Regions from separate parts of the Spirillospora sp. NPDC052269 genome, predicted to be linked through region 1. Evidence: predicted binding sites of a transcription regulator. Region 1 holds the regulator's gene; the other holds the start of a gene.

What was found. Region 1 encodes HrcA, which represses chaperone genes, less so after heat shock. Its sites were predicted from a motif close to TTGGCACTCTCNNNNNGAGAGTGCCAA; they were not measured.
Region 2: the regulator HrcA is predicted to act here: its motif matches at 3,509-3,535, upstream of groES (co-chaperone GroES).

Annotation. Positions count from the first base shown of each region.
Region 1 covers NZ_JBFAUU010000006.1:325,861-335,318, forward strand. The annotation lists gene AB0L06_RS15355 (16S rRNA (uracil(1498)-N(3))-methyltransferase) at 1-728, opposite strand, end outside; gene AB0L06_RS15360 (hypothetical protein) at 648-977, shown strand; gene dnaJ (molecular chaperone DnaJ) at 964-2,100, opposite strand; gene hrcA (heat-inducible transcriptional repressor HrcA) at 2,101-3,114, opposite strand; gene AB0L06_RS15375 (DUF3097 domain-containing protein) at 3,255-4,073, shown strand; gene AB0L06_RS15380 (DUF4870 domain-containing protein) at 4,305-4,853, shown strand; gene hemW (radical SAM family heme chaperone HemW) at 4,913-6,115, opposite strand; gene AB0L06_RS15390 (hypothetical protein) at 6,186-6,644, opposite strand; gene AB0L06_RS15395 (hypothetical protein) at 6,924-7,793, shown strand; gene AB0L06_RS15400 (hypothetical protein) at 7,904-9,310, shown strand.
Region 2 covers NZ_JBFAUU010000002.1:328,439-337,896, reverse strand. The annotation lists gene AB0L06_RS04905 (apolipoprotein A-IV repeat region-like domain-containing protein) at 1-1,490, opposite strand, end outside; gene AB0L06_RS04900 (class I SAM-dependent methyltransferase) at 2,072-3,319, opposite strand; gene groES (co-chaperone GroES) at 3,655-3,963, shown strand; gene groL (chaperonin GroEL) at 4,048-5,676, shown strand; gene AB0L06_RS04885 (sigma-70 family RNA polymerase sigma factor) at 6,327-6,875, shown strand; gene AB0L06_RS04880 (hypothetical protein) at 6,872-7,720, shown strand; gene AB0L06_RS04875 (DUF5319 domain-containing protein) at 7,808-8,191, opposite strand; gene guaB (IMP dehydrogenase) at 8,486-9,458, shown strand, end outside.

The DNA.
Region 1 (9,458 bases):
CAGCGGCCGGTGGCGGCCAGCAGGACGGCCGCGGCGGCGACGCCCGCCGTCGAGGTGCGCAGGACGGTCGGCCCGAGCAGCGCCGGGCGTCCCCCGGCGGCGCCGAGGCGCTCGACCTCGTCCTCGCTGAGGCCGCCCTCGGGGCCGACCACGATGACGATCTCGCCGTCCGCGGGGGGCGCGAGCGCGGTCAGCGGCTCGGCGGCCTCCTCGTGCAGCAGGACGGCCGCGGACGCGGCGGCGACACGCTTCTCGACGTCCGCCGTGGAGGCCAGCTCCGACACGATCGGGAAGTGGGCGCGGCGGGCCTGCTTGGCGGCCTCCCGCGCCGTGTTGCGCCAGCGGCCGAGGGACTTCTCGCGGCGCTCGGGCTTCCACTGCGTGATGCAGCGCGAGGCGGCCCACGGGACGATCTCGTCGACGCCGACCTCGGTCATGGTCTCGACGGCCAGCTCGCCCCGGTCGCCCTTCGGCAGCGCCTGGACGACCACCAGCCGCGGGCTCGGCGCGGGCACCTGCCGCCGGGACAGCACGTCCAGGGTGAGGGACGCCTTGTCGGCGACGGCCACGACGCACTCGGCGACCAGGCCCGCGCCGTCGGTCAGGTCGACGCGCTCACCGGCGCGCAGCCGCCGCACGGCCGCCGCGTGGCGGCCTTCCGGGCCGTCCAGCAGGACGCGCTCGCCCGCGAGGCGGCCCGGCTCGGCGAGGAACACCGGCGCGCTCACCGGCCCCCGCCCTTCGTCGTCACAACGCTCGCGCGCACGGCGTTCGCGCGCACGGCGTTCGCGCGCACGGCGTTCGCGCGCACGGCGTTCGCGCGCACGGCGTTCGCGCGCACGGCGTTCGCGCGCACGGCGTTCGCCGACGCGGTGTTCGCCGACGCGGTGTTCGCCGACGCGGCGGACGACCGCCCGGAGGCCGCCGTCCGCGCCGTTCGCTCAACCGTTCGCCGGAGCGTCATCAGTGCTGGTTGAAGACGTCCCGCAGGCGGGAGAAGACGCCCCGCTGCCCGGGCGCGAACTTGCCGGGCGGGCGCTCCTCGTCGCGGAGCTGGGCGAGCTGGCGCAGCAGGCCCTCCTGCTCCTCGTCCAGCTTCGTCGGGGTCTCGACGTTGACGTGGATGTGCAGGTCGCCGCGGCCGGACTCGTTCAGGTGCCGGACGCCGCGGCCGTAGAGCCGGATCACCTCGCCGGACTGCGTGCCCGGCTTGATGTCGATCTCCTCCGCGCCGTCCAGCGTCTCGACGGTGACGTTGGTGCCGAGCGCGGCGGCGGTCATCGGGATGCCGACCGTGCAGTGCAGGTCGTCGCCCTCCCGCTCGAAGATCGGGTGCGGCTTCTCGACGATCTCCAGGAACAGGTCGCCGGGCGGGCCGCCGCCGGGGCCGACCTCGCCCTCGCCCGCGAGCTGGATGTGGATGCCGTTCTCCACGCCCGCCGGGATCTTGACCTTGACGGTCCGCCGGGTGCGGACCCGGCCGTCGCCGGAGCACTCCGGGCAGGGGTTGCGGATCACCGAGCCGAAGCCGCCGCACTGCGGGCACGGCCGGGACGTCATGACCTGGCCGAGGAAGGACCGCTGCACCTGCTGGACCTCGCCCCGGCCCTGGCACATGTCGCAGGTCTCGGGGTGGGAGCCGGGCGCCGCGCCCTCGCCGTGGCAGGTGTCGCAGACCACGGCGGTGTCGATGGACAGCTCGCGGGTGGTGCCGAACGCGGTCTCGTTCAGGTCGAGCTCGACCCGGAGCGTGGCGTTGCGGCCGCGCCGGGCCCGCGAGCGGGGTCCGCGCGCGGAGGCGGTGCCGAAGAAGGCGTCCATGATGTCGCTGAACGGGAAGCCCGCGCCGAAGCCGCCGGCTCCCGCGCCCGCGCCGCCGCCCGGGGCGAACGGGTCCGCCCCCAGGTCGTACATCTCGCGCTTCTTGGGGTCGGAGAGCACCTCGTAGGCCTGGGTGATCTCCTTGAACTTCTCCTGCGTCTCCGGATCGGGGTTGACGTCGGGGTGCAGCTCGCGGGCGAGCCTCCGGTACGCCTTCTTGATCTCGTCCGGGCCTGCGTCGCGGCGGACGCCGAGGGTCCCGTAGTAGTCGTTTGCCACCTACGACCCCGCCAGGATCTGTCCGACGTAGCGTGCCACTGCCCGTACCGCTCCCATCGTGCCGGGGTAGTCCATCCGAGTAGGCCCGAGTACACCGAGGCGGGCCAGGGTGAGGTCGCCGACCCCGTATCCGGCGGCGACCACGGATGTCGACCGGAGCCCCTCGTCGGGGTTCTCCGTGCCGATCCGAACCGTAACAGTAGAGGAGTCGGCGGACTCCCCGAGCAGCCGCATCAGCACGACCTGCTCTTCCAGCGCCTCCAGGACGTCCCGGAAGCTGCGCGAGAAGTCGACGTGCGCGAGGTTGGCGGCGCCGGCGAAGACGACCTTCTCCTCGTGCTTCTCGACCAGGGTCTCCAGCAGGACCGACAGCACCGCCGCGGCGGCGGGCCGCTCCTCCGGGGAGACCTTCTCGGGCAGGTCGGAGACCGCGCCCGGGACGTCGCCGAACGCCAGGCCCGACAGGCAGGTGTTCAGCAGCGCGCGCAGGTGGCCGACCGACTCCTCCGAGAGTTCGTGGAAGGTCTCGATGAGGCGCTGCTCGACCCGTCCTGTGTCGGTGATCAGGACGAGCAGCACCCGCCCGGTCGCGACCGGGACGAGCTCCACGTGCCGGACGTAGGAGCGGGTCAGCGACGGGTACTGGACCACGGCGACCTGCCGGGTCAGCTGGGCGAGCAGCCGGACGGTGCGGCCGACCACGTCGTCCAGGTCGTAGGCCCCGGACAGGAACGTCTCGATGGCCCGCTTCTCCGCCTTGGAGAGGGGCTTGATCGTCGACAGCCGGTCGACGAACAGCCGGTACCCCTTGTCGGTGGGGATGCGGCCGGCGCTGGTGTGCGGCTGCTGGATGTAGCCCTGCTCCTCCAGGACGGCCATGTCGTTGCGGATGGTCGCGGGCGACACGCCGAGATTGTGCCGATCCACCAGAGCCTTGGAGCCGACCGGCTCGTTGGTGGAGACATAGTCCTCGACTATGGCGCGCAGGACCGCGAGTTTCCGGTCGTCGAGCACGTCGTCACCTCCCCTGCCCCCGCTACTGGCACTCCATACTTCCGAGTGCCAAGTGTACGACCCTGAGGGGACATCCCGGATCCGCCCGAAGCATGGTTCGGTCTGTGAGCCCTCTCGGTGAGTCGTTATTGTCATCCCCCGTGCGGAGCAAGGACTACGGTGACGACGTTCTGGCGGGCGACTGGCGGCGGCCCCTGAAGGGCACGATCCCGGACGTCCCGGCCGATCCCGGCCTGGTCGCCGAGGACCCGGCCAGCGGGTTCTGCGGCGCGGTCGTCGGCTGCGACAAGTTCGGCGTGACGCTGGAGGACCGGCACGGCAGGCGCCGGATCTTCCCGCTGGCCAAGGCGGGCTTCCTGATCGACGGGAAGCCGGTGACGCTCGTCCGGCCGGGGCCGTCCGCGCCGCCCGGGCCGCTGCGCTCGGCGTCCGGGTCGGTCGCGGTCCAGGGGCTGCGCGCGCAGGTCGCCAAGGAGTCGCGGATCTACGTCGAGGGCGCCCACGACGCCGAGCTGGTCGAGAAGATCTGGGGCCACGACCTGCGCGTCGAGGGCGTCGTCGTGGAGTTCCTGGAGGGCGTGGACGATCTTCCCGCGATCGTCGAGGAGTTCGCGCCGGACGAGGGCCGGAGGCTGGGCGTCCTGGTCGACCACCTGGTGGAGGGCTCCAAGGAGAGCCGGATCGCCGCGCGGGTCACGTCCCCGTACGTGCTGGTCACCGGGCACCCGTTCATCGACATCTGGGAAGCGGTCAAGCCGTCCGCGGTCGGCATCCGCGCGTGGCCCCGCGTCCCGCGCGGCCTTCCCTGGAAGGAGGGCGTGCTGGAGGCGCTGGGCTGGCGGATGGAGACCGGCGAGGCGTGGAGGCGCATCCTCGGGCGGGTGAACACCTACGCCGACCTCGAGCCGGAGCTCCTGGGACGGGTCGAGGAGCTCATCGACTTCGTGACCGTCCCGTGACTCTGCGTAACTTTACCATTACCCTCTGCATTTACCCCTGATCTGGCGGAATATCGGACAGCGATCGGTTCGTTACCCGTTGCGAGAGACGTGTTGTGTTCTCACGCCAGAGGGGGGCCGAAAATGACCAGCCGAGGCAGAACACCCACGCAGGGCCATGGGTCCGTCCTCATCGACTCCGCGCGCGCCCACGAGGCGCGTGACCACGAGTCGCGCACACACGAGCCACACGTGGACGAACCGCTCGGGCATGAACGGCGCGAGCACCGGGCGGACGACCCGGCGCCCGGCGTGTACCTGTCCGGCCACTACGTGCCGCCGACGTTCGTCCCCAGCTCCGACTGGACTCAGGTCGAGCTGGGAATGCCGCTGCCGCCGCCCGTCACGCCGTGGGAGCGCGACAAGGCCGGCTGGGCCGAGCTGAGCGGACTGATCGGCATGTCCGCCGCGGCCGTGTTCTCCGCGTTCACGCTGGGGCTGCTGGTCCTGGCCACGTGGATCGCGCCGTTCGTGTTCTTCACGATCTACAAGAACCGTTCGCCGTTCGTCCGCTACCACGCGGCGCAGGCCCTGAACGTCCAGCTCACGGGCATGGTCGTCGGCGTGGGCGCGGTGGCGCTGTCGGCGGCCACGCTCGGCCTCGGCGCCGTGCTCGCGGTCCCGATCACGCTGGTCTTCTGGCTCGTCCAGTTCATCTTCATGATCATCGCGACCTCGCGGGCCGAGGCGGGCGGCTGGTACGCGATCCCGGCCTTCCTGGCCTGGCCGATCGTGCGCTGATCAGACCGGACACCCGGCGGTCCGCGCACTTGAGGCCCGGTCCGCTCGGGTGAGTCCGCTCAGGTGAGGTCGCGGACGACGGCGTCCGCGAGGAGTCGGCCGCGCAGGGTGAGAACCGCGCGGCCGTCGCCCACCGGCTCGAGCAGGCCGTCCGCGACCAGGTCGCGGACGGCTCGCTCGTCCAGCAGGTCGACCGGGCAGCCGTCCGCGAGCCGCAGTTCCAGCATGATCCGCTCGATGTGCCTGTCCTCGTCGGTGAGGAGCTCGCGCGCGTGCGCGGGGGTGACCCCCTCGGCGAGGCGGGACGCGTAGGCGGCCGGGTGCTTGACGTTCCACCAGCGGGTTCCGCCGACGTGGCTGTGCGCGCCCGGGCCGACGCCCCACCAGTCCGCGCCCGTCCAGTACAGGAGGTTGTGGCGGCAGGCGGCGTCGGCGTCCCTGGCCCAGTTGGAGATCTCGTACCAGCGCAGGCCGTGCGCCGACAGCATCTCGTCGGCCATCAGGTAGCGATCGGCCATCGCGTCGTCGTCCGGAGCGGCCAGCTCACCGCGCCTGACCTGCGCGGCGAGGCGCGTGCCGTCCTCCACGATCAGGGCGTAGGCCGAGACGTGATCCGGTTCACACGCGAGCGCCGCCTCCAGGGACGCCCGCCAGTCGTCGTCGCTCTCCCCCGGCGTCCCGTAGATCAGGTCCAGGTTGACGTGCTCGAACCCGGCGGCGCGCGTCCAGTCGACCACCTGCGGGACGCGGCCGGGCGTGTGCGTGCGGTCGAGCACCTTCAGGACGTGCTCGCGCGCGCTCTGCATGCCGTACGAGACGCGCGTGAAGCCGACCTCGCGCAGGCGCGCGAGATACGCCTCGTCGACCGACTCGGGATTGGCCTCGGTCGTGACCTCGGCGCCCGGGGCCAGGCCGAACTCCTTGTCGATCGCGTCCAGGACGCGGCCCAGGTCGTCCGGGGAGAGCAGGGTCGGCGTGCCGCCGCCAACGAAGACCGTCTCGACCGGGAGATCCACGTCTCCCAGCACGCGGCGGGCCATCCGGACCTCGGCGACCGCGGTCTCCGCGTAGGAGTCGCGGCTCGCGCCGGGGCCGAGCTCGGTGGCCGTGTAGGTGTTGAAGTCGCAGTAGCCGCAGCGCGTCACACAGAACGGCACATGGACGTAGAACGCGAACGGGCGCGCACCCAGCCCCGCGAGGGCGCTGCCGGGCAGCGCCCCGTCGGCGGGGACGGGATCTCCGTCGGGAAGGATCGAGGGCACCCTTCAAGTCTGCCCCGCCCCGCCCCCTGCTCGGACCGTCCGGCCCGGGCGCGGCGCCCCCGGTGGGCGGTCAGCGGCCGGAGGAGAGCCCGGACGCGCGGAGCTTGGCCCGCAGCCACCCTGGGATGTGCTCGTCCGCGCGCGGGAAACGATCAAGATCCTGCCGGTAGGCGGACGGCCCGAGCGGCGGGGTGAAGTCGGGCTCGCCGTCGTAGTCGAACTCGGCGCTGAACCGGCCGGACCGCTCGACCGACAGCCGCGCGGTGAACCAGGCGCCCTTGTCGCGCCGGTACATGGCGCGGCGCAGCTCGTCCATCCGGCCGACGGCCTGGCCGGGCGGCATCGCGGTGCGGGTCCGGCCGTCCGGCTCGACGATCTCGAAGGTGGCGCTGTCGATGCCGACCGTCGCGCGGAACTCCAGCCCGAGCCGCTCCCAGTCCTCCGGGGCCGCCGACCGCAGCGCGCGGACGGCGCCGTTCACCGCCTCCCGCTCGCGCGGACTGCGGAGAACCTGCTCGGAGTGGGTCACGGTGGAACCTCCGGACATTGCGGAAGCTGCGGGAACGGCGGACGCGAACCGGCGCCCCGTGGCGTCCCGGGCCTGGCGGCCGGGCCGTCCTGACGACGGTACCGACATCGCGGCGCGGGCCAAGCTCGGCCCGCCGTGTCGCGCCCAACCCGCTCCGTCCGGGCGGGGGACACCTCGGACATCCCGCCGTGATCATCACGAAGGCCCTCCCCCGCGAGGCGCCGTCCGCCGCCTGATCGCCGGGATCGCCCGGCCGTCCGGGGCGGATAGGGTCGCGGAGTGGGATGGGAACGGGGTCTGGTGCCCGCGCGGGTGATGCTGCGCGGCGGCGACGAAGGCTGGGAGTACACGGTCGTCTCCGAGTGCGGACGGTCCAGCGACGAACCGCTGGCCGGGGCCGGCGCGACCTGGCGGACCGGCATCCGCGCCCGGGACCCCCATCCGCCCGCGTGGTGGGCCGGGCATCTGGCCACCATGGCCGAGGGCATACGCATGGTGGTCGAGCGGGAGCTCACCGACCGGACCTTCGCCGAGCTGGGCGTGGAGACCGAGATCTCCTGGTTCGCCGTCCGCGACCCGGTCGAGTGGGAGGGCCTGGTCACGCTCCGCGACCCCGACCCGGCGCGGTTCCCCGGCGAGGTCCCGCCGTTCGTGGTCACCCTCCAGCCGGGCCGCGGCGCCGTGCTCCCGGACGACCACCTGCTGTTCTTCACCGAGGCCGCCGACGCCTGGACGACCCTCGCCGCCATCGCCGAACGCTGTGGCACCGCCGCGCCGCGCGCGTCCTTCCTGTGCGGCTGGGACGGGCACCGCACCATCCACATCGGCCGCGGTGCCCTCTCGGTTTCGACCATCAAGGGCCCGGACGGCGTGGAGCGGATCGGCCAGGTCTTCGCCAGCCGCGTGCCCGGCTGGGGCGGCAATCCCGAGCTGCGTCCCCGGCTGGAGGGCATCGATCTGCTCGACGAGCCCGCCGCCGACGTCACCGGCCTGTTCCGCGAGCTCGGGCACGAGGTCCTCGAGCACGGAGGGTCCACCTCGGTGCCCGCGATGGGCCTCTACCTCACCCGCCCGCACGACGCCCCGGAATCGCCGGTGTTCGGCGGCGCGTCCCTGGAGTTCCCGGGCCTCAGCAGCAGGTACGAGTAGCCGAAGGACGGCGACGGCGCCTCCGGTTCGCCGCTTCCCCACGAAGCCGACACACACCGGGGATCTTCCTTTCACCGGCCCGCAACCAAGCGGGCCTACCTTCCGGGCTCATGGACATTCGCCTGCGCCACCTCACCCTCGGCCTCGCGGCCGGCCTCGCCGCCGTCCCCCTCGTCACCGCTCCCCCCGCGTCCGCCGCGTCCGGGCTGGTCGTGGAACGGTCCGGCCCGGCCCGCTCGCTCTCGTTCACCGCCGCCCGCGACGGCGAGGCGGTGATCGGCTTCACGGTCGCGGCGCCCGGCGTGTCCTGGGCGCGCAAGGGCGCGGAGGCCGCGCTCCTCGCGGTCGAGGTGGACGGACGCCACGTCACCGACCTGCTCGTCCCGTCCGCCGACCCGACGCCCCGGACGCTCGGCCTAGGCGGTGTCAGGCACGGACGACACAAGGTCACCTTCCGGTGGGCCAAGGGCTCCGCGGCGGACGCGAAGCGCGTCGTGCTGTCCAAGCCGAAGGTGCGGCAGCCCAAGGACGACCAGCTCGTCCTGCGGCACGCGCCGGTCGTGGTGGGACGCACGCTCGACACGTCCGGCAAGCCCGGCGGCGACCCCTACCAGAACGGCTACACCGACGCCCCGCTCATCGCCTGGCACGAGACGCTGCCCGCCGCGACGCCCGGCCACAAGGTCCTCGAGTACTCGGTGATCTGGAGCAACGAGGACGGCGGCACCGACACGCCCGCGCTGATGGCCCGCTGGGGCCGCACCACCGACATCGAGTGGGTGTACCGCGTCGAGGTGGACGCGGCCGGGAACCGCGTCCGCGACACCGGCGTCTACCAGGCCCCCGAGCACCAGACGCTCAGGTTCACCGGCCGCTACGAGGGCGACCACCCGGTCATGCAGACCTGCACGCTGAACAACAACATGTGCGACGCGGTCACCCCGGACGCCGAGCTCCGGTTCCTGCTGGACACGACCGAGACGCGTCCGGCCGACCGCGCCCGCGAGTACCTCATGGACCAGAACCCCTGGACGTACCGGATCACCGCCCAGGAGATGGACCGCGAGGGCAAGATCGAGAAGCCGTCGTCCCCGGACACCCAGGCGGTCGGCGACCTCCGCACCTACCTCTACCTGGAGTTCAGCAAGACCACGGGCGCGGCCTCCGGCGCCGGGTCGGCCCCGGGCGTCAGCCTCGGCGTCCGGCTGAAGAGCGACCCGTCCCGCCTCTACCGCTCGGACCACTCCGTGCCCTCGTGGTCGGTCAGCCGGGACGGTTCGCCCGCCACGACCGTCGAGCTCCCGACGGGGACGACCCTCGCCGACGTCGTGTCCGTCGAGGCCGTCCGGCAGCCGACCGGCGACGGCGACAACGGCGCGTCCGCGACCGTGACCTCGATCCGCCGCGGCTTCTTCCTCGACCAGGACTACCTGCCGCAGGCCGGCTCCGGCATCAGCTGGACGGGTTCGGTGACGGTGTCGCCGTCCGCCCCGTCCGCCGTCCTCTGGCATTCCTGATCCCACGGACGGCCCCCCGAGCAGCCTGCTCGGGGGGCCGTCCCATGCCGGAGGTGGAACGCGCGGAACCGCCGAGGTCGTGACCGGGCCGAGACGCCGAGGCCCGGAACCTCGGCGCCTTCGGCGGCGTCGAAAGGGTCGTTACACT
Region 2 (9,458 bases), on a different contig from region 1:
TGCACGTTGTCGACCTTGCGGCCGACCTCGCCCTGGACGTCCTCGAACCGGCGGCCCAGCGCCTCCTGCACGGCCTCGGCGCGACGCGTGACCTCCTCCTGGACGCCGTCGACGCGGCGGGTGAACTCCTCCTGGACGCCGCCGACCCGGCGGGACACGTCCTCGTGGATCGAGTCGACCTGCTTGGTGACGTCCTCGTGGATGTCGTCGATCCGCTTGGACACGTCGTCGTGCACTCCGCTGACCTGCCGCGACACCTCGTTGTGGACGGACTCGACCTGCTTGGTGACGTCGGTGTGCACCGACTCGACCCGGCGGGACACGATGTCGACCTGGGTGGTGAACTCCAGCAGCGCGGAGTCGACCTTGCGGGTGACCTCCTCGTGGATGCCCTCGATCCGGTCGCGGACGTCCTCGTGGACGTTCTCGAACCGCCGGGAGAACTCGTCCATCCGCTTGGCGACGTCGCTGTAGGCCGTCCTGGCGATCTGCGACATGGTCGCCTTCACCTCGTCCCGGTCGGGCCGGGCGCGCAGCTCCTCGATCAGCGGGTCGACCGCGTCGGCGAGGTGCTTCTCCAGCGCGTCGAACCGGTCGCTGTGGTCCATGACCGGACGCTGCACCAGCTCGGCGACCTTGCGGTGCAGCTCGCCGGTCTCCAGCGTGGCGGGCAGCCGCCCGATCCGCTCGTTGACGCCGTCGATCCGGTCGTCCACGCCCTCGAACCGGCCGTCCAGGCCCTCGAGCTTGCCCGACAGCCCGGCGAGCCGGCCGTCGAGCCCGCCCAGCCGCCCGTCCAGGCCGTCGAGGCGTCCTCCGACGCCCTCGACGCGGCCGTTGACGGCCTCCAGGCCCTGCTCGACGCGATCGGCCATCTCACCGAGGGACTGGTCGACGCGGGTGGTCACGCCGTTGATGGAATGCTCCAGCCGCTCCGCCCGGTGCCCCATCTCCGCGAGGGACTTGTCCAGCCGGTTGAAGCGGACGGAGGCGGCCTCCATGCTTCCTTGCAGCTTGTCGAGCCGCTTGGCCATGTCCTCGATGCGTTGCGTCGCCTGCCGGGTGGCGTCGGCCATGTCCTGGGCGTTGTCGAGCACGGCCTGCATGCGGGTGAGGCCCTCGTCGACGTTCTCGGCGACCACGCCGACATCGGCCCACAGCGCCGGCAGTTCGGCGACCGGCTTGACCCGCTCGCCGACCGCCTCGATGTGCTCCGCGAGCCCCTCGGCCCACTCCGGAGGCTTGCTGGACAGGTCGTCGACCTGTCCGCGGACGCTGTCGAGCTGCCCGGTGAGGCCGCTGAGCTCGCGCTCGCGCACCTCGCGGAGCAACCACTCCATCCCCTCCAGGCGCTGCCGGATCTCGTCCAGGACCTGTCCCTGTGAACGCTGTTCGTAGACATGGTCCTGCGCCGCACGGGCGAGCAACTCCCGCATCCGGTCCGAGACCGGTTGACCCCCCGTCTGCAGGAAGTTGTGATTCGTTTCCACCCGATGCTCCTTCGTGTGCCGACGCGGCGAAATGGCGCAACGGCAGTGATTTCTGAACGCCTCACTGTAGTGCGTGCCGGGGGCGGCGATATGCACTAGCAAGGAAAATTACGAGTTCTGTGGAATGAGCTTTGTCGCCCTACTGGAGAGTTAGGTCACCGATCATCCCGGCCGGGGTTTTCTCCCCGGTTCGGTCAAGGTTCCGCCAGTTGCGGCGGCGCCGTCCCCGGTACGGACGGGCAAGCCGTCCGCGTGCGGGCCCGCCGGGGTGCGGCACAAGTCCGCACATCTCGCCGAACATCCTCGTCCCGGTAGTGGCGGGGATGGTCGGTCGGCGGGCCGCGCACCCGTACGGCGAGAAACCGTCACGTGCGTGGCCGACCATTCCAGGATGGCATTTCGAGGCGCTCTCGAAGGCAGGTGCGACGCGCCGATCAGGCCATTGTGTCAAATGACCTTGGCGGGCGCGCTGCAATCATTGGCTAACGCGATGCCGGAATGCGCGCACTATTTGCGTGATCGTGGTGCGCCGCGCGGTCCGGCTTGGCCGCCGGAAGCGATGTGAAGATCATTGGGCTGGATTAGCCCGCAGGACGCGCGAGGACGGCCACCGGGTCGTCGCCGACGCGGGTCAGCACGAGGACGACCTCGCCGCCGCCCGCGGCCCCCCGCCGGCCGCCGCCGAAGCCGAGATCGCGGCGCAGCCGCTCGACGTCCCCGGCGAAGCCGCGCTTCTTGATCGTCAGGATCCCGGCGCCGCGCCGTCGCAGCTCCGCCCGGAGCCGCTTGAGCGAGAACGGCAGCACGTCGTCGATCTCGTAGGACGCCCCGAACGGGGTCTCCTTCAGGGTGTCGGACGTGATGTACGCGATACGCGGGTCGACCAGCCCTCCGCCGACCATCGCCGCGACCTCCGCGACCAGATGCGCCCGGATGACCGCTCCGTCCGGCTCGTACAGATACCGTCCCCAGCCCCGGATCTCCGGCTCGCCGAGCCCGTCGTCCGGCACCAACGTCACCGTCCCGGCGTCCGCGTCCGCCGGGGAGTACGTGGATCCCTGCGCGGACGGGATGAGGGTCGCGCGGCGGCGGACGGTCCCGGCGAGGTCGCCGAGCCAGAGGGCGGCCTCCTTCACGTCCCCGCCGACCGAGATCCACTCGGCTTCCGCGCCGTCCGGCACGGCCTCGTGCGGGATGCCCGGCGCGACCTTCACGCACGCGGCCGGGACGCTCTGGGCCATCTCCAGGACGACGTCCAGCGGCGGCTCGTACGCGCGCGGGTCGAAGATTCGTCCGCGCGCGGTCCGTCGGCCGGGATCGGCGAACACCGCGCCGTGCCCGGACGGATCGGCCGCCGTCCCGTCGCCCACCCGGACGGAGGCCAGCTCGTCCACGCCGAAGGCCGCGAGGTTGGCCCGTGCGACCTCGGCCGTGAGCGGATCCAGCTCGACGCCGTCGCCCGGCACCCCGGCCAGGGCGCGCCCGACGAGATCGGCCCCGATCCCGCAACCGACTTCCAACGTGCGGTGAATCTTTGGCAAAGCCGCGAAGCGCCGGGCCCGGTGGGAGGCCACGCCGGCGCGCGTTGACTGCTCCAGTCCGGCCGGAGTGAAGAACATGCGGGACGCGTCGTCCCCGAACTTGGCGCGCGCCCGCTCCCGCAGCCGGAGCTGGGTCAGCGCGGCGTTGACCAGCTCGGCCGGGAACCGGCCGCGCAGCCGCGTGGCGGTCGCGAGCAGGCCCGCCTCGGTCAGGTCGGCGCCGTCCGCCTCGGCGAGCAGGTCCCGGCCGAGCGGTGTCAGCAGGTCGCGGAACGCCTCGGTGTCCATAGCCTGGACGGTAGCGCCCGCGCGGGAGCACCCGTGCGGCGCGACCATGGCAGACCAGGCGTCCGCCTGCTCCGAAGGGCCGTGCCGGAAGGCCGGGGGCCGCCCTGGGGGACCGGACGCGGAGGACGAAGGAACGGGCTCGGCGCGGTTCGTGTTGACGGCTTACCGGGTCGGGCATAGTCTCCATGACTGGCACTCTCAGTGTGAGAGTGCCAAACAGCGACAAGGTCGGTCTGGCACCCGCGACGACAGGCCGGTCCAGGGTCGCCTCTCTGTCATCTGTGCTGGTCGGCCCGTGAGGCCGGCCGAGGACCAATCGAAGGGGAGGTCTGATCGTGACGACCGCCACCAAGGTTGCTCTCAAGCCGCTTGAGGACCGCATCGTCGTCCAGCCGCTTGAGGCCGAGACCACCACCGCGTCGGGTCTGGTCATTCCGGACACCGCCAAGGAGAAGCCGCAGGAGGGCACCGTCCTCGCTGTGGGACCGGGTCGTGTCGACGACAAGGGCCAGCGCGTCGAGCTCGACGTGAAGGTCGGCGACGTCGTGCTGTACAGCAAGTACGGCGGCACCGAGGTCAAGTACAACAACGAGGAGTACCTCGTGCTCTCGGCTCGCGACGTTCTCGCGATCATCGAGAAGTAATCACCGAGACGTGATGCACCCGCCCCGTCCGGCCGCCGTTGGCGGGCGGTCGGGGCGGCGCGCTTGATAGAGGAGATCAACCGCATGGCGAAGATCCTGGAATTCGACGAGGACGCTCGCCGGGCTCTTGAGCGCGGCGTCAACGCTCTCGCGGACGCCGTCAAGGTGACGATCGGCCCGCGCGGCCGCAACGTCGTCATCGACAAGAAGTTCGGCGCGCCGACCATCACCAACGACGGCGTCACCATCGCCCGCGAGGTGGAGCTCGAGAACCCGTACGAGAACCTCGGGGCTCAGCTCGCCAAGGAAGTGGCGACCAAGACCAACGACATCGCCGGTGACGGCACCACCACCGCGACCGTGCTCGCCCAGGCGCTCGTGCGCGAGGGCCTGCGCAACGTCGCGGCCGGCGCGTCCCCGCTGTCGCTGAAGCGCGGCATGGACGCCGCCGCCCAGTACGTGTCCGACAAGCTCCTCAAGACCGCCCGCGAGGTGGAGGAGAAGAGCGAGATCGCGCACGTCGCGACCATCTCCGCGCAGGACGCCAAGATCGGCGAGCTGATCGCCGAGGCGTTCGAGAAGGTCGGCAAGGACGGCGTCATCACCGTCGAGGAGGCCCACACCATGGGCCTCGAGCTGGAGTTCACCGAGGGCCTCCAGTTCGACAAGGGCTACCTGTCCCCGCACATGGTGACCGACCCCGAGCGCATGGAGGCCGTCCTCGAGGACGCCTACGTGCTGATCGTGGACGGCAAGATCGGCAACGTGCAGGAGTTCCTGCCGCTGGCCGAGAAGGTCGCGCAGACCAAGAAGCCGCTGCTGGTCGTGGCCGAGGACGTCGAGGGCGAGGCCCTGGCGCTGCTCGTCGCCAACAAGATCCGCGGCACCTTCCTGTCCGTCGCGGTCAAGGCCCCCGGCTTCGGCGACCGCCGCAAGGCGATGCTCGGCGACATGGCCGTCCTCACCGGCGGCCAGGTCGTGTCCGAGGCGCTCGGCCTCAAGCTCGACACCATCGGCATCGAGGACCTCGGCCGCGCCCGCCGCATCACGGTGGACAAGGACGCCACCACCATCGTGGACGGCGAGGGCAGCGCCCAGGAGATCTCCGACCGGGTCAACCAGATCAAGGTCGAGATCGACAACTCCGACTCCGACTGGGACCGCGAGAAGCTCCAGGAGCGCCTCGCCAAGCTGTCCGGCGGCGTGTGCGTCCTGCGCGTCGGCGCCGCGACCGAGGTCGAGCTCAAGGAGAAGAAGCACCGCCTGGAGGACGCCATCTCGGCGACCCGCGCGGCCATCGAGGAGGGCATCGTCTCCGGCGGCGGCTCCGCCCTGGTGCACGTCGCCAAGGAGGGCTTCGAGGACCTCGGGCTCACCGGCGACGAGGCCACCGGCGCCGAGGCCGTCCGCCGCTCCCTGGTGGAGCCGCTGCGCTGGATCTCCGAGAACGCGGGCCAGGAAGGCTACGTCGTGGTCTCCAAGGTCCAGGAGCTCAACGCGGGCCACGGCTTCAACGCCGCGACCGGCGTCTACGGCGACCTGATCGCCGAGGGCGTCATCGACCCGGTCAAGGTCACCCGCTCCGCCGTCACCAACGCCGCGTCCATCGCCGGCATGCTCCTCACCACCGAGGTTCTCGTCGTCGAGAAGCCCGAGGAAGAGGAAGCCGCCACCGGCGGCGGTCACGGCCACGGCCACGGGCACGGCCACTGAATTTGATTGAACCTCAGGCTCCGCGTCCTCGCCTGGCGGCTCGGACACGGCCCTGAAGTTCGTGCGAGTGCGGCATCGCTTCGCGATCAACCGGGCGGGGGTTCGCCTTCGGCGTCGCCCCCGCCCGGTTGGTAACGCACTCGCGTGCGCATGCAGGTCCCCGTTCTCGGACGGGGACCTTTTGCGTTTCCCGGGGCGAGCAGCTTCCCGGGACGCGCAGCTTCTGGGGCGAGCAGCTCCTGGGACGAGTAGCTCCTGGCGTGTGCAGCCCACGTACTCGTCCTGATTCCGCACGGTTGTGGGGCTTTGCGGGTGCTCGTGCTGATTCATGTGCGGCTTCACGTGCGTATTCCCGTGCGCGCGAAAGGGGCACGGAGAGGGGTCGGCTGACCGCGTTTCGTGCTATTCGAGCGGCTCGTCCATGCACTGTGACCATTCCGTTGCCGTGGACAGTGGAGACAGGTCCGGGCCCGCTGGGCATCATGCTCTACGTGACCGAGGGAAGCTTCGCCGGGACGACGACCGCGCGCGCTACCGAACCCTCGGGGGGTCCTGCTCCGCCGGGACCCGCCGACGGCGGGCACGAGGGGCGGCTGCTGAGGTCCGTCCCGGGCCGGGTGCCACGCCCGGCGAGTCCGCCGGACGGCGACATGCGGGAGCTGACCAGCCTCGCCGTGCAGGGGGATCCGGCCGCGATCGAGGTGCTGATCGCGGAGGTGCGGCCGATGGTCGTGCGGTACTGCCGGGCCCGGCTCGGACGGGTCTCGGGGCAGTACCACATCGCCGACGACGTGGCCCAGGAGGTCTGCATCGCGGTGCTGTCGGCGCTGCCGCGCTACCGCGACATGGGACGCCCGTTCGCCTCGTTCGTGTTCGGCATCGCCGCGCACAAGATCGCCGACGCGCTGCGCAGCGCGGTGCGCGCCGCCGTCCCGACCGAGGACCTGCCGGACGGTCCGGACGAGGGGCCCGGCCCGGAGGAGACGGTCGTCCGCTACATCGAGGCGCAGCGCGCCCGCGACCTGCTCACGCGGCTCCCCGACCACCAGCGCGAACTGGTGCTGCTGCGGGTCGTCGCCGGGCTGTCGGCGGAGGAGACCGGTAATGTGCTCGGCATGTCCGCGGGGGCCGTCCGGGTCGCCCAGCACCGTGCCCTCGCCCGGCTGCGCGCGATGGCACGAGAGGAGTCGATCGCTTGACGGAACGGAGCCGTGGCGCCCCGGATCCGGCCGAGCCCCCCTGTCGGGACGACGCCCCCACCGGCTCGGCCGACCTGTCCGCGCTGTACGGCACCGACGCGCTGATCGACGCCCTCGCGGCGCGCGCCCCTCTGTCCCCGGTCTCGGATCGGCGGTTCCCGTCCGGCCCGGACCCCGTGTTGGGCCTGCTCGGCGCGTTGATCGCCGAGGTGGACGAAGGGCTGCCGTCCACGCCCGGCGTCCGGCCGACCGTTGAGACCCGCCATGGGGCGGATGCCCTGTCCGGCGAGAGCGGCCGTTCCGGGGCGGACGGCGTGTCCGGCCGGGACGGCGACGGGGACGTGCCCGACCAGCAGGGGAGCGGGGCGTCGAGGCGGGCGCCGCGCACGATCGTGGCGCTCGGAGTCGTGGGCGCGGTCCTGGCCACGACCGGCGTCGCGGCGGCGGGCGGTGGGCTGACGGGGAGTCCGACGGCCACGTCCGCGGCCCGGATCGCCGGGGAGCCCGGGGCGTCCCGGCAGATGAAGAGCGATGAGCACGGCGTCTCGTCCGCCAAGCCGAAGGCGCCTGCCGGACGCGGTCCGGGGAGGACGCCGCGGAAGCGCGCGCACGAGGAGAAGCTCCGTGCCGGACGATCCGGTACGGAGGCGTCTGGGAAGCGTGGGCCGTCGGACGAGGAACGGCTCAGGAAGCGGCTGGACGAGCTGCTGCACGCGCACCCACCGCAGCGTCCTCAGGCGCATCCCGATCCGGCCGAGCAGCTGCGGCGTCGACTGGAGGAGCTCCGTCGGCGTGTCGAACGCGGGATCGACGAGCAGTCGCGGGACCGGCGGCGGCGCCCGTGAACTCCCGCCCCTGGTCTCAGGGGCGGGTGGTCGAGGTGGTCCTCGTGCCGCCGATGGGACGCGGGGCGGTCGTGGCGCCGGCGGGCGTCAGGAGTTGCCCTCCTCGCTGTCGATCACGCCGTCCACGTAGCCGCGGGCGTACTCCCAGCTGACGTAGTCGACGGGGTCGGGTGCGAGGGCCGGCTCGTGGACCCGCGGGAGGCCCTCGTCCAGCAGGTGGCGCAGGTTGCCGTGCAGCAGATCCCAGTCGATGTAGTGGATCTTGCCGCAGTCACCGCAGTCCACGGTCAGGCCGCGGACGCCGAGCGGCTCCAGCAGAGCGCGAAAGACCTCCAGGTCGGCGAGGTCGGCGAGCACGTCCTCGCGCTCCGCCACACTGAGCGGAGCGACGTCCTCCCCGGGGTCGCCGAGCGAGGCGGCCGGATCCTCCGGGTCGCCGGCGAACGGGTCGAGCGGGGCATCGTCGTGCACGACTCCACGCTACTGCGCCGCCCCCGCCGAGGTGCACCCCCCGGTCTCCTCTGAGCGCGAACGCCTGCCGCGCGTGGAGCCCGGGACGCGTGGGAAGGGCCGTTCGGAAGGGAATGCGAAGGCGGCCCGAGTCGTTGCACACCGTAATCGGGGCGCGGTGGACGTGTCGCGAAAACCACCCTCGGCGTGCCGGGAACGGGCCGGGCGGGCGGGCGGCACGCCTTACCATGGATGGCACACCGCCGTGACCCGCGTGCCACGTTGACCTGGTCGGATACCGCGCAAGGAGCCGTCATGAACCCCGCAGCAGAGCCCGCCAAATTCCTCCCGACGGGGCTGACCTTCGACGACGTGCTCCTGCTTCCGGGGTATTCGGACCTGCAGCCCGGCGAGGCCGACACGACGACCCGGCTGACCCGCGACATCTCGCTGCGCATCCCGCTGATCTCGGCCGCGATGGACACCGTCACCGAGGCGCGCACCGCGATCGCGATGGCCCGCCAGGGCGGTATCGGCGTGCTGCACCGCAACATGTCGATCGAGGAGCAGGCGAGCGAGGCCGACAAGGTCAAGCGGTCCGAGGCCGGGATGATCACCAATCCGGTGACCTGCCTGCCAGACGCGACGCTCGCCGACGTCGAGGAGATGTGCGCCCGGTACCGGATCTCCGGCGTTCCGGTGACCGACGTGCGGGGCGTCCTGGTAGGCATCGTGACGAACCGGGACATGCGGTTCGAGACGGACCTGGCCCGGCCCGTCCGCGAGGTGATGACGGCGATGCCGCTGATCACCGCGCCCGTCGACGTGGCCAAGGACGAGGCGTTCCGGCTGCTCGCCACCAACAAGATCGAGAAGCTGCCGCTGGTGGACGACCAGAACCGGCTGCGCGGCCTGATCACGGTCAAGGACTTCACCAAGAGCGAGCAGTACCCCGTGTCCAGCAAGGACGCCGGGGGCCGGCTGCTGGTCGCCGCCGCGGTCGGCGTCGGCGAGGACGCGGTCCGGCGCGCGGACGCGCTGATCGAGGCCGGCACCGACGTGGTCATCGTGGACACCGCGCACGGCCACTCCAAGGGCGTCGCCGACACCATCGCCACGATCAAGGCGAACGCCGGGCACGTCCAGGTCGTCGGCGGCAACATCGCCACCTACGCGGGCGCGAAGGCGCTGGCCGAGGCGGGCGCGGACGCGGTGAAGGTCGGCGTCGGGCCCGGCTCGATCTGCACCACCCGCGTGGTCGCCGGGGTCGGCGTCCCGCAGATCACCG